Regions from separate parts of the Paraburkholderia kururiensis genome, predicted to be linked through region 1. Evidence: riboswitches for the same ligand, from Rfam matches in the RefSeq annotation. Region 1 holds a riboswitch; each other region holds the start of a gene.
The links. Region 1 has a riboswitch for cobalamin ahead of U0042_RS23365 (TonB-dependent receptor domain-containing protein). Riboswitches for the same ligand answer to the same signal wherever they lie in the genome.
Positions count from the first base shown of each region.

Region 2: another riboswitch for cobalamin. It lies ahead of cobG (precorrin-3B synthase); the one in region 1 lies ahead of U0042_RS23365 (TonB-dependent receptor domain-containing protein).
Region 3: another riboswitch for cobalamin. It lies ahead of cobW (cobalamin biosynthesis protein CobW); the one in region 1 lies ahead of U0042_RS23365 (TonB-dependent receptor domain-containing protein).

Region 1 is NZ_CP139965.1:5,199,800-5,203,069, forward strand. It holds gene U0042_RS23345 (EVE domain-containing protein) at 1-49, opposite strand, end outside; RNA gene ssrS (6S RNA) at 224-405, opposite strand; gene U0042_RS23355 (cell division protein ZapA) at 532-846, opposite strand; gene U0042_RS23360 (ATPase) at 843-1,235, opposite strand; cobalamin riboswitch at 1,583-1,862, shown strand; gene U0042_RS23365 (TonB-dependent receptor domain-containing protein) at 1,986-3,270, shown strand, end outside.
Region 2 is NZ_CP139965.1:6,356,218-6,359,487, reverse strand. It holds gene U0042_RS28420 (precorrin-8X methylmutase) at 1-524, opposite strand, end outside; gene cobG (precorrin-3B synthase) at 517-1,989, opposite strand; cobalamin riboswitch at 2,127-2,391, opposite strand; gene cbiE (precorrin-6y C5,15-methyltransferase (decarboxylating) subunit CbiE) at 2,490-3,270, shown strand, end outside.
Region 3 is NZ_CP139965.1:6,367,216-6,370,485, reverse strand. It holds gene cobO (cob(I)yrinic acid a,c-diamide adenosyltransferase) at 1-124, opposite strand, end outside; gene U0042_RS28455 (cobalamin biosynthesis protein) at 121-651, opposite strand; cobalamin riboswitch at 804-1,086, shown strand; gene cobW (cobalamin biosynthesis protein CobW) at 1,297-2,400, shown strand; gene cobN (cobaltochelatase subunit CobN) at 2,407-3,270, shown strand, end outside.

The DNA.
Region 1 (3,270 bases):
CGTCGATGCTTGCTTCGTCCGGTTCGGACTTCATCAGCCAGTAGCGCATGAGTCGAAGTGAACGTCGAAAGTGAGCGTTGAAGAAAGAGGCGGTGCGGTAACGGGACCGCGAGACAACGAGGACGACAAGGCAACAGCCTGGGAGCGGCCGCAAGGCGACAGGCCGCAAAACAACGAGCCGCAAAGTAAAACGGCACCGGACTCTCGTCCGGTGCCGTTCGAATAGGTCCCCGCCTTAGCCGCTAGGCCGGCATCCTGAACCTGAGGTTCAGAATTGGTCGCAGTTAGCAGCACTTCGGGTACATCAGACAGAGTGACGCGCACGCCCGTGCTACAAATTTCCGCAACCGTGCACATGGCATTGGTTCAAGGAATATATGACCTTGGCGAACCAGGCAGGGAAGCTGACTAAACCTGTTTGAAACCGTTGCTGCTCAAACCGCTTTTTCGCGCCGCTGCAACGCGGCCGGTTTGTTGAAGAGCGCAGTATATATGGATTGAACGCGCTGTGTTCAATACTGCCGTTCAACTTTACTGCACGCCGTACTGTTGAATCACAGTACCCAGCTGCTCATTCATCTGGCGCATTGTACGCCGGATTTCTTCGGCGGGGAAAGCTTCGCCGTGGCGCACGCTCGTCTGCAGGCGCAGCAACTCGGATGCGAGCGAAAGCGCTGCCATGACGGCGATGCGGTCGGTGCCGCGCACGTTGCTGTGCTCGCGCACCTTCGACATTTCCGCATCCACACGTGCCGCCGCTTCGATCAGCGCGGGCTCCGTTTCAGGCGAGCAGGCGAGGCGATAGTTCTGCCCGAGAATCGACACTTCGATCAGTTTCGTGCTCATGCGTTTTCTCCGTGGCGCGCTTCGTGAGTGCCCGAAGCCGTTTCACCGTGCGCGTGGTGTCCTTCTTCGCGTTCTTCTTCCTGTTGCGACGAAGCGAGCAGATCGAGCTGGTTGTCCGGTTCGCCCTGGCCCTTGGCGCGCGGCAACTTTTCGAGGATGGCGTTGAGCCGGACCTGCGCGTCGTCAATCTTCGCCGACAGCGTGTCGCGCTCCGCCTGCAGCGCGTTGCGTTCCTCGCGCAGCTGTTCGATTTCGGCGCGCGCGCCATCAAGTTGCGCGTGCAATTGCGCGACCTGCTCTTCGAGCGCGTGACGCGCCTCGTGGTGCTGCTGATTGATTTCTATCAGCCGCCCGATGTTCTGGGAGAGTGTTTCGAGTTCGTTGAGCATGTGCTGCGTCCTCTAAAGGAGGGCATTTTAGCGCGGAATGCGCGCGCTTCTGTCATCTGTGTCGTTTCGAGACGTAACAGCCGGCTTCCTGCTGCGAAGCCCCCGCAACGCGCGTCAGCGGAACGCGAAATGCGTGCCGGCCCTTGCCGCAAGGCACTTTTGTGCAGTCCCCGCCGCTGCGGCGCTTCTTCGTACTCCCTTGAAGACGATGCTTGTCGCCGCCGATTTGACACCTTCCGCTATCACGTTCTTGACCATCCTTGACAGTTTTCGCGGTCTTCCTTGATGTCTCCCCGCCATGTCCCGGCACCGCCCAGGGCTTCCTTGACGCTCGCGCGTACGCCTCCTTACACTTGCCGCACTCTGGTGCCCGCGCCTGCGCCCAACGCAAGCGCGGTTAAACGGGAAACAGGGAGCGAAGTCCGGCCCCGGACGCGTCAACCTGTGCTGCCCCCGCAACGGTAAGCGACTGCACGCGCATCACATCGCGTGCCTATCGATTCGACGTGCGCCGCCGACGATTCCATCCGTCGCGCGGCGTGCCTGCAAGCCACTGCGCACACGTGCGTGGGAAGGCGAATCGATGCGTCGTCAGCCCGGATACCGGCCAGAGGGCGAGGCGCGCTGCTTCGCCAGCATTGCCGGCACCGGCTGCGGCCCTGGCGGATTGTCTGGCGTGGGTGCGTGCCTCATGACGCATCGGCTTCGCGGGGAGCGAAGCCGGGCACGCTACCACAGGAAAATCGCTCCATGCTTACCCCTCTCGCCCGCGCGACGCTGCTCGCCCTGACGGGCTTGCCGCTGGCCGTCCTGGCCCAGACGCCTGCGGTATCGGCCGGGCCGTCGAATCCGGATACTGCCGCGACCACGGACACACCGCCCATCGCACCACCGGCAGCCTCTGCTTCTGCTGCGGCCGTAAGCACCCACGCAAAATCACAGCCCTCGCCGACCGCCGCTGCCGGCGATCGAACGCTCGCCCCCGTCGTCGTTACCGCGGATCGCGGGCCGCAGCGACTCGCCGACGCCATCCCGCAGACCACGCTGTTCGACGCCCAGGACATCGCCGACACCACGCAGCACGACCTGCCTGGCCTGCTGCAATTCGCGCCCGGCACGCAGATCGTGCGCAACGGCGGGCCGGGTTCCACGGCCACGCTCTTCATGCGCGGCGCGGACGCCACCGAATCGCTCGTGCTGATCGACGGCGTGCGCGTGGATTCGACGAGCCTCGGCAGCGCACAGATCGCGCAGATTCCGCTCGACCAGATCGATCACGTCGAAGTGGTGAACGGCAACGTGTCGGCGCTCTATGGGTCCGGCGCGATCGGCGGCGTCGTGCAGATCTTCACGAAGAACGGCGGCAGCTACCCGCCGCGCTTCAACTTCGAGACCGAATACGGCAGCTATCACACGCAGCGCCAGCAGGTGGGCGTGTCGGGCGCGCTCGATGCCGAGGGCAAGACGACCTTCAGCGTGTCGCTCGCGCGCGCGAAGGACGACGGCTTCTCGTCGATCAACCCGGCGCTCGTGCCGGCCGTGAACCCGAACGCGAACGGTTATCTGAACGAAAGCGCGTCGGCGTCGCTGCGTCACACGTTCAACGAGCGCTGGGACGCCGGCGTGCGCTTCTTCCAGTCGAACGGCAACAGCAGCTTCGACAACCCATACGGCGCGCCTACCGATCTCAACAATCTCTACACGAAGGTGCAGCAGGCCTCGGTGTTCGCGAACGGCAAGGTGACGGACTGGTGGACCACGCACCTCGTCGCCGCGATGGGCAACGACCGCAGCCAGACCGCGCTCAACGGCGTCTATACGGACCATTTCAGCTCGGACAACCGGCAGTACACCTGGCAGAACGACTTCATGCTCGCGCCGCAGCAGAAGATCCAGCTGGGCTACGAGCATCTGGACCAGACCCTCGATTCGAACCAGTACAGCGCGCCGAACCGGCACGTCGATTCCGGCTTCGCGGGTTATACCGGGCGCTTCGGACGCAGCCAGTTCCAGGCCAACGTACGGCGCGACCAGT
Region 2 (3,270 bases), 1.2 Mb from region 1:
GCGAGCATCGCTTTCGATTCGGCGGCGCCGACGAATCCCACGGGAAAGCCCAGAATCAGCGCGGGCCGCGGTGCGCCCGCGTCGAGCATGTCGAGCAGATAGAAAAGCGCGGTGGGCGCATTGCCGATGGCGACCACGCTGCCGGCCAGATGAGGACGCCAGAGTTCGAGCGCCGCCGCCGACCGCGTGTTGCCAAGCTCGCTTGCAAGCGCGGGCACGGCCGGGTCGCCGAGCGTGCAGAGCACCGGGTTCGCCGCGGGCAACCGCGCGCGCGTGACGCCTTCGGCCACCATGCGGGCATCGCAGAGAATCGGCGCGCCGCGTTTGAGCGCATCGCGCCCTGCCGTGCCCGCGCCCGGCGAAAACTTGAGCGCATCGACGATATCGACCATGCCGCACGCGTGGATCACGCGCACCGCGAGCTTTTCGAGGTCGGGCGGGATGCGGGAGAGGTCGGCCTCGGCGCGGATCGTCGCGAAAGACGCGCGATAGATGGCCTGGCCGTCGCGGACGTAATCAAGCATGGGAAGAAACTCCGTACGCGAGGCGCGCCGCGTGAAGCACGCGCGTGGCCTGGTCGAGGGTGAGATGGGTGTCGAGGCGTTCGCCGAAGCGCGGGGTGGCGGGGCCTGCGCCGAGGGCGCCGCTTTCGTCGGACGGCGATTGTGCGGCCGCCTGTTCGACGCGCCGATAGACGTCGTAGCGGCCCGGCTCCACGGCGAGCAGCGTGTAGGGCGCGCAGTGCGCGGCGGCGCACGAGCGCACACAGCCGCTCACGTGAACTTGCACGTCGTCTGGCAGATGCGGCGCGAGTGCGAGGGCATCGGCTTTGGTGTCGGCGTGCGCCTTCATGCAACCGGGCGAGCCCGCGCACGCAACGAGTCTTGCGAGCGGATGGCGCGCGTCCTGAATCAGTCCGAGTGCATCCAGAGCGCGTTGGACCTGCGGTACCGCGGACGCTTCGACGTCGACCAGCAGCACGCCTTGCCACGGCGTGGCGCGCAGCGTGGCGGCGGTCTGTTGTGCGAGCCGCGCGAGTTCGCGCAGCGTGGGCGCATCGAGGCGGCCGAGCGGCGGCTGCGCGCCTACGTACCACCGTTCGCCATCGCGTTGCCGGTGAGCGCCGAATCGCAGCGATGCGTCGGCGGGCGCGCGGCGCCATGCGTCGACGGCGGCGTCACGGCGCAGCGGAAAATCGATACGGTATGCCAGGTGTTCGAGCAGCGCGATCTCGCCGTGCGCGGCGACGAGGTGGCGCATGCGCGTCTCTTCGGGGCGGGCGAGGTCGAGGAACAGCGTGAGCAGCGCACGAACCAGCGCGGGCACGTCGACCGCCTGCACGGCGGCGAGCGCGCAACGCTGCGTGCACGACGGTTCGCCCGCCAGGCCGAACGCGAACCAGGTTTGGCCGGCGTGCTGTTCCGGCGCGATGGCCGAGAGCCAGATGTCGTGCGGATGATCGAGCGCCGCGAGCCGTTCGCCGCCGTCGAGCAGCAACGCGAACTTCGGCGAGAGCGCGGCGAAACGCGGCTCGCCTTCCAGCAGCGCGAGCAGTTGTGCGGCGAGATGCCGCGTGTCGACGAGTGCGCCGATGTCGCGGCCCGCGGAGGGACTCGCCATCACGTTGCGCACGTCGTCGGCGGCGGCAAGGCGTGGCGTCGACAACGGCGCGTCGCACGACGCCTTGGACGCAAGAGGCGACGCATCCGGAAACTGCCGCGGCCCGAGCCCTGCCGCGAGCAGCCGCGCAATCAACGCGGGCTCGTGGCCGGCGCGCACGCCGCGCAGTTGCACGTTGGACCGGTTCGTCAGTTCGATCACACCGCCGGCATGTTCGCTTGCCGCCTCGGCAATCGCGATGGCCTGTTCGGCGTGCAGCTCGCCGCCGGGCAGCTTGATGCGGCACAACCCGCCGTCGCGTGCGCTGACGATGCGCGTCAGCGCGGGACAGGCGGAAGGCCGAAGCGAAGGAGTCGGATCGTGGCTCAATGCGCAGCGCTCGCGTTCAGTGAGATCGGTGAAAAAGCTCAGTGAGGAATCAGGCGTCGCGCTGCGGCCAGGTGTTCTCCTTGCGTGGCGAGGAGAGCGCGCGGCACCGGTGCACCCCGCCCGGTGTTGGCTTGCACGAACGGAACGTCCTGGCCGGCAGGTCTCCTGGCTCGCAGCTTGCCGGGTTGCCGCATGGAAGACGCGCGAAAAACGTACGAAAGCGCGTTGAAGACCATGTGCGACCCGGCGTCCGTGCCGGCCTTCCCGGTGGATCGGCTGGCTTGCCCGATCGTCCAGTGGCGCGTGGCGGCGCGGACTTTCTGCTCACAGTTGCGGGGGCAGCCACAGCTTGGCTGTGTTCCCTTTTCAGCCCCGTAGGGCACCGGCGAGGCGGTATTATCCTCTTTTTTGCGACGGGCACGACCGCGCAGGAAGGCCGCAGTAAAGCCTGCAAAGACCGGCGCGAAGCGGCACTGATCAAGCTCAAAGGAAACGATGCAATGCCCGCCTGGCTGACGGTGGTAGGTGTAGGGGAAGACGGATTTGCCGGGCTCGGCCGGGCGGCGCGACGCGCGTTGCTCGAAGCGGATGTGGTGGTGGGCGGCCAGCGCCACCTCGCCATGTTGCCCGCGCGCATTGCGGCGCGGCGCGAGGCCTGGCCGTCGCCGTTCGACATCGCACCGGTGCTCGCGCGGCGCGGCAAGCCGGTGTGCGTGCTGGCGAGCGGCGACCCCATGTTTTACGGCGTCGGCGCCACGCTCGCGCGGGCGCTGTCCGCCGACGAATGGCGCGTGCTGCCCGCGCCGTCGTCGCTTTCGCTCGCGGCGGCGCGGCTCGGATGGGCGTTGCAGGAAGTCGCGGTGGCGTCGCTCGTAGGGCGCCCGCTTGCCGCGCTGAACGCGCATCTTCACGACGGCGCCCGCATCTTCGTGCTGAGCCGCGACGGCGAGTCGCCCGGCGCCATCGCCGCGCTGCTGCGCGAGCGCGGTTTCGGCGCCACGCGCATGCACGTGTTCGAGCATCTGGGCGGTGACCGCGAACGCCGCATCGACGTGCGTGCCGCGGCCTGGCCGTCCGATCAAGCGCGGGACGTGGCCGCGCTCAACGTCGTGGCGCTCGCCTGCGAGGCAACGGAGGCGCGTTCGTTGCCGCTCACGTGCGGCCTTCCCGACGACGCCTTTCTCAACGACGGCCAGCTCACCAAGCGCGACGTGCGCGCCATCACGCTCGCGCGTCTCGCGCCGCGTCCCGGCGAACTGCTCTGGGATGTGGGCGCGGGCA
Region 3 (3,270 bases), 1.2 Mb from region 1:
CCTTGCCGTTGCCGGTGTGCACGATCAGCAAACCCTTTTCGACGGTGGCCGCCGCCTGCTTCTTCTCGTGCCCTTCGCGGCGCCGTTGCGTCATGCGCTGATGCGAGTCGGGATCGGTCTTCATGGTGTCCTCATGGGTGGCTGGATGAACTGCTGTGCCGCGATGCCTGCTTGTCGGCGAGTGTCGGCAATGGCGACGGTCACGCCGTCGTAAGCGCGCTTGGCTGCAACGAGGCGCCCGCCCGGCGCGGCGAGCAGCGCGCACGGCTCGCACACGCCGGCCACGCTGGCATGGGCGAGCACGACCGGCGACTGCACGAGACCTGGATGCTTGCGCAGACACGCGGCGATCTCGTCGGCGCAAAAGACCTTCAGCGGCAACGCGTGGCGCGCGCAGAACGCGAGCAAGGCAGGCTCGTGTGCTTTCGTGTCGATGGTGGCGATGCAGGCGACGTGTTCGGCGATGTATGTCGAAGCGCGATGTGCAGCCTCGTCGTGCCGCGCTACGTCGGCCAGCACTGCCCACACCGCCACCTCGATCTGCTCCAGCGACACCCCTCGCCGGCAGCCGATGCCGAGCACGAGCGAGCGGCCGCGTGTGGCGCCGTCGCTGGCGTCGGTCGACGAATCCGGCATTGCAGGGCGGCTCATGCTGGGTTGAATCGGCTGGGTTGATGGCTGGATTTCGATGGGCCGGCGTGGACGCCCGATCGACCACGCGCCCCTTCGCAGGCGGGCGCATACGATAGCACAGGCCCTTCGCCGTCCCCTCCGGCTTCCTTGACGCGGCCCGTCGCGGCACCTACACTCCGTGGCGATCTGGTGCTCGCGCGCGCGTTCCTTGCGCGCGCAGTTAAACGGGAAACAGCGGTTCGCCGTCTATTGACGCACGGTCCGAACCAAACTGTGCTGCCCCCGCAACGGTAAGCGAAAGCATCGCGACATGCGATGCGGAGCCGGCTTCGATGCATGCGCGCAAGGCCACGCATGCAGGCAACCACTGCGCGAGAAACAACATCACTCGCGTGGGAAGGTGAAGCGGCGCTTTCGCCAGCCCGGATACCGGCCAGAGCGAAGAGTGGGCGCTGCGGGTGAGCGGCGTTCCGCTGGGTCGGCAGCGTTATGCGCATGCCGGCCGTTGCTCAATCGGCTCGACCCGCCAGGGCGCCTGACTGCTTTCCAGCGTGGCTTCGTCGGCTATCGGCAGTCTGGTTGCTTCATGCACCTTCCATGCGACGCCTGAGGCGCGCATCGTGCGGCGTGGCACGGCCACTACCCGAACCCTCGAGGCCCCGCATGTCAGAACCCATGCGCAAGATTCCCGTCACCATCGTTACGGGCTTTCTCGGCAGCGGCAAGACTACGCTGCTGCGTCACATTCTTCGCGAGGCCAACGGCCTGCGCATTGCCGTCATCGTGAACGAGTTCGGCGAACTCGGCATCGACGGCGAAATACTGAAGGGCTGCGGCATCGGCTGCGACGAAAGCGGCAACGAAAGCGCAGGCCAGCTCTACGAACTCGCGAACGGGTGCCTCTGCTGCACGGTGCAGGAAGAATTCTTCCCCGTGATGGAAGCGCTCGTGGAGCGGCGCGCGCAGATCGACCACGTGCTGATCGAAACGTCCGGGCTCGCGCTGCCCAAGCCGCTCGTGCAGGCCTTCAACTGGCCAGCCATTCGCAACAGCTTCACCGTCGACGCCGTCGTGACGATGGTGGACGGACCCGCCGCCGCGAGCGGTCAGTTCGCCGCGGACCCCAACGCCGTGGACGCGCAGCGCCGCGCCGATCCGAATCTCGATCACGAGTCGCCGCTGCACGAACTGTTCGAAGATCAACTGAGCGCCGCGGATCTCGTCGTGCTCAACAAGATCGACCTCATCGGCGAGGCGCAGCAGGCCGCCGTGGAGGCGCTGATTCGCGAAGAACTGCCGCCGCACGTGAAGATTCTGCGCGCGCAGGGCGGCCAGCTGGCGCTGCCGGCGTTGCTCGGGCTCGCGGCCGCCTCCGAAGCGACCATCGATCAACGCCCCGACCATCACGGCTCGTCGAACGACCCCGATCATCACCATCACGACGACTTCGATTCCGTCGTCGTGACGGGCGCGCCGGCCACGCGCGACGCGGCCATCGCGGCGCTGGGCGCGCTCGTGGAGCGCCACACCATCTATCGCGCGAAAGGCTTCGCGGCGCTGCCCGGCGCGCCGATGCGGCTCGTCATTCAGGGCGTGGGCCGCCGCTTCGACAGCTACTTCGACCGCCGCTGGCGTGAGGACGAAATGGATCACCAAACGCGTACGAGCCGCTTCGTCTTGATTGGCGAAGACCTCGATCAGGCCGTGCTGCAAGCAGCGTTCGATGCAGCGCTCGCGTCGGCCGCCGCCGAAGCCACGGGACGCTAGACCGCCATGCATCTGCTGCGCACCGTACCCGGCGGTTTCGTCGACGACACGGCGGGCGTGATCCGCATCGATCAGCGCCCGGCCGACATCGTCGTGCTCAGTTCGGCCGACACCACGCTCTCGCTGCTCGCAAGCGTGATCGAACGCATGGGCGCGGGCTTCCCGAGCCTGCGGCTCGCGAACGTCGCGTTCCTGCGCCAGCCGGCGTCGGTGGACTTCTATATCGACGACGTGTTGCAGCATGCACGCGTGGTCGTGGTGGACCATCTGGGCGGCGAGGCGTATTGGCCTTACGGCATCGAGCGTGTCGTGGAACTCGCGCAGCGCAAGGGCCAGACGCTCGCGATGTTTTCGGGCGATTTGCAGGAAGACCCGAACCTCATTGCACGAAGCACCGCCGACGCCGCGCTGTGCCGGCAACTGTGGCGCTACCTGCGCGAAGGCGGCCTCGCGAATGCCGAAGGGTTCTTGCGCGCGATTGCCTGGCACGCGCTCGGCTGGGGCCGCGAGCCGGCGCCGCCCGTGCCGCTGCCGGCCGCGATGCTCTACTACCCGGCGAATCTTGCAGACGCATCCCGCAGCGCAGCCACCGTGCCGACGGTCGCGGACTGGCAGGCGCGCTGGCGTGAAGGCGCGCCGGTCGTCGCGTTGCTGTTCTATCGTGCGCACGTGCAGGCCGCCAACACGGCGGTGTTCGACGCGCTGATCGAAGCACTCGAAGCACGCGGCATGAACCCGTTGCCCATCGCCGTGACGTCGCTGAAAGACGCGATGAGTCGCGACGTCGTGGCGCAGTTGTGCGCCGACCATAACGTCGCGCTTGTGCTCAATACGACGGCGTTCGCAGCTTCGTCTCTGGACGATCCCGGC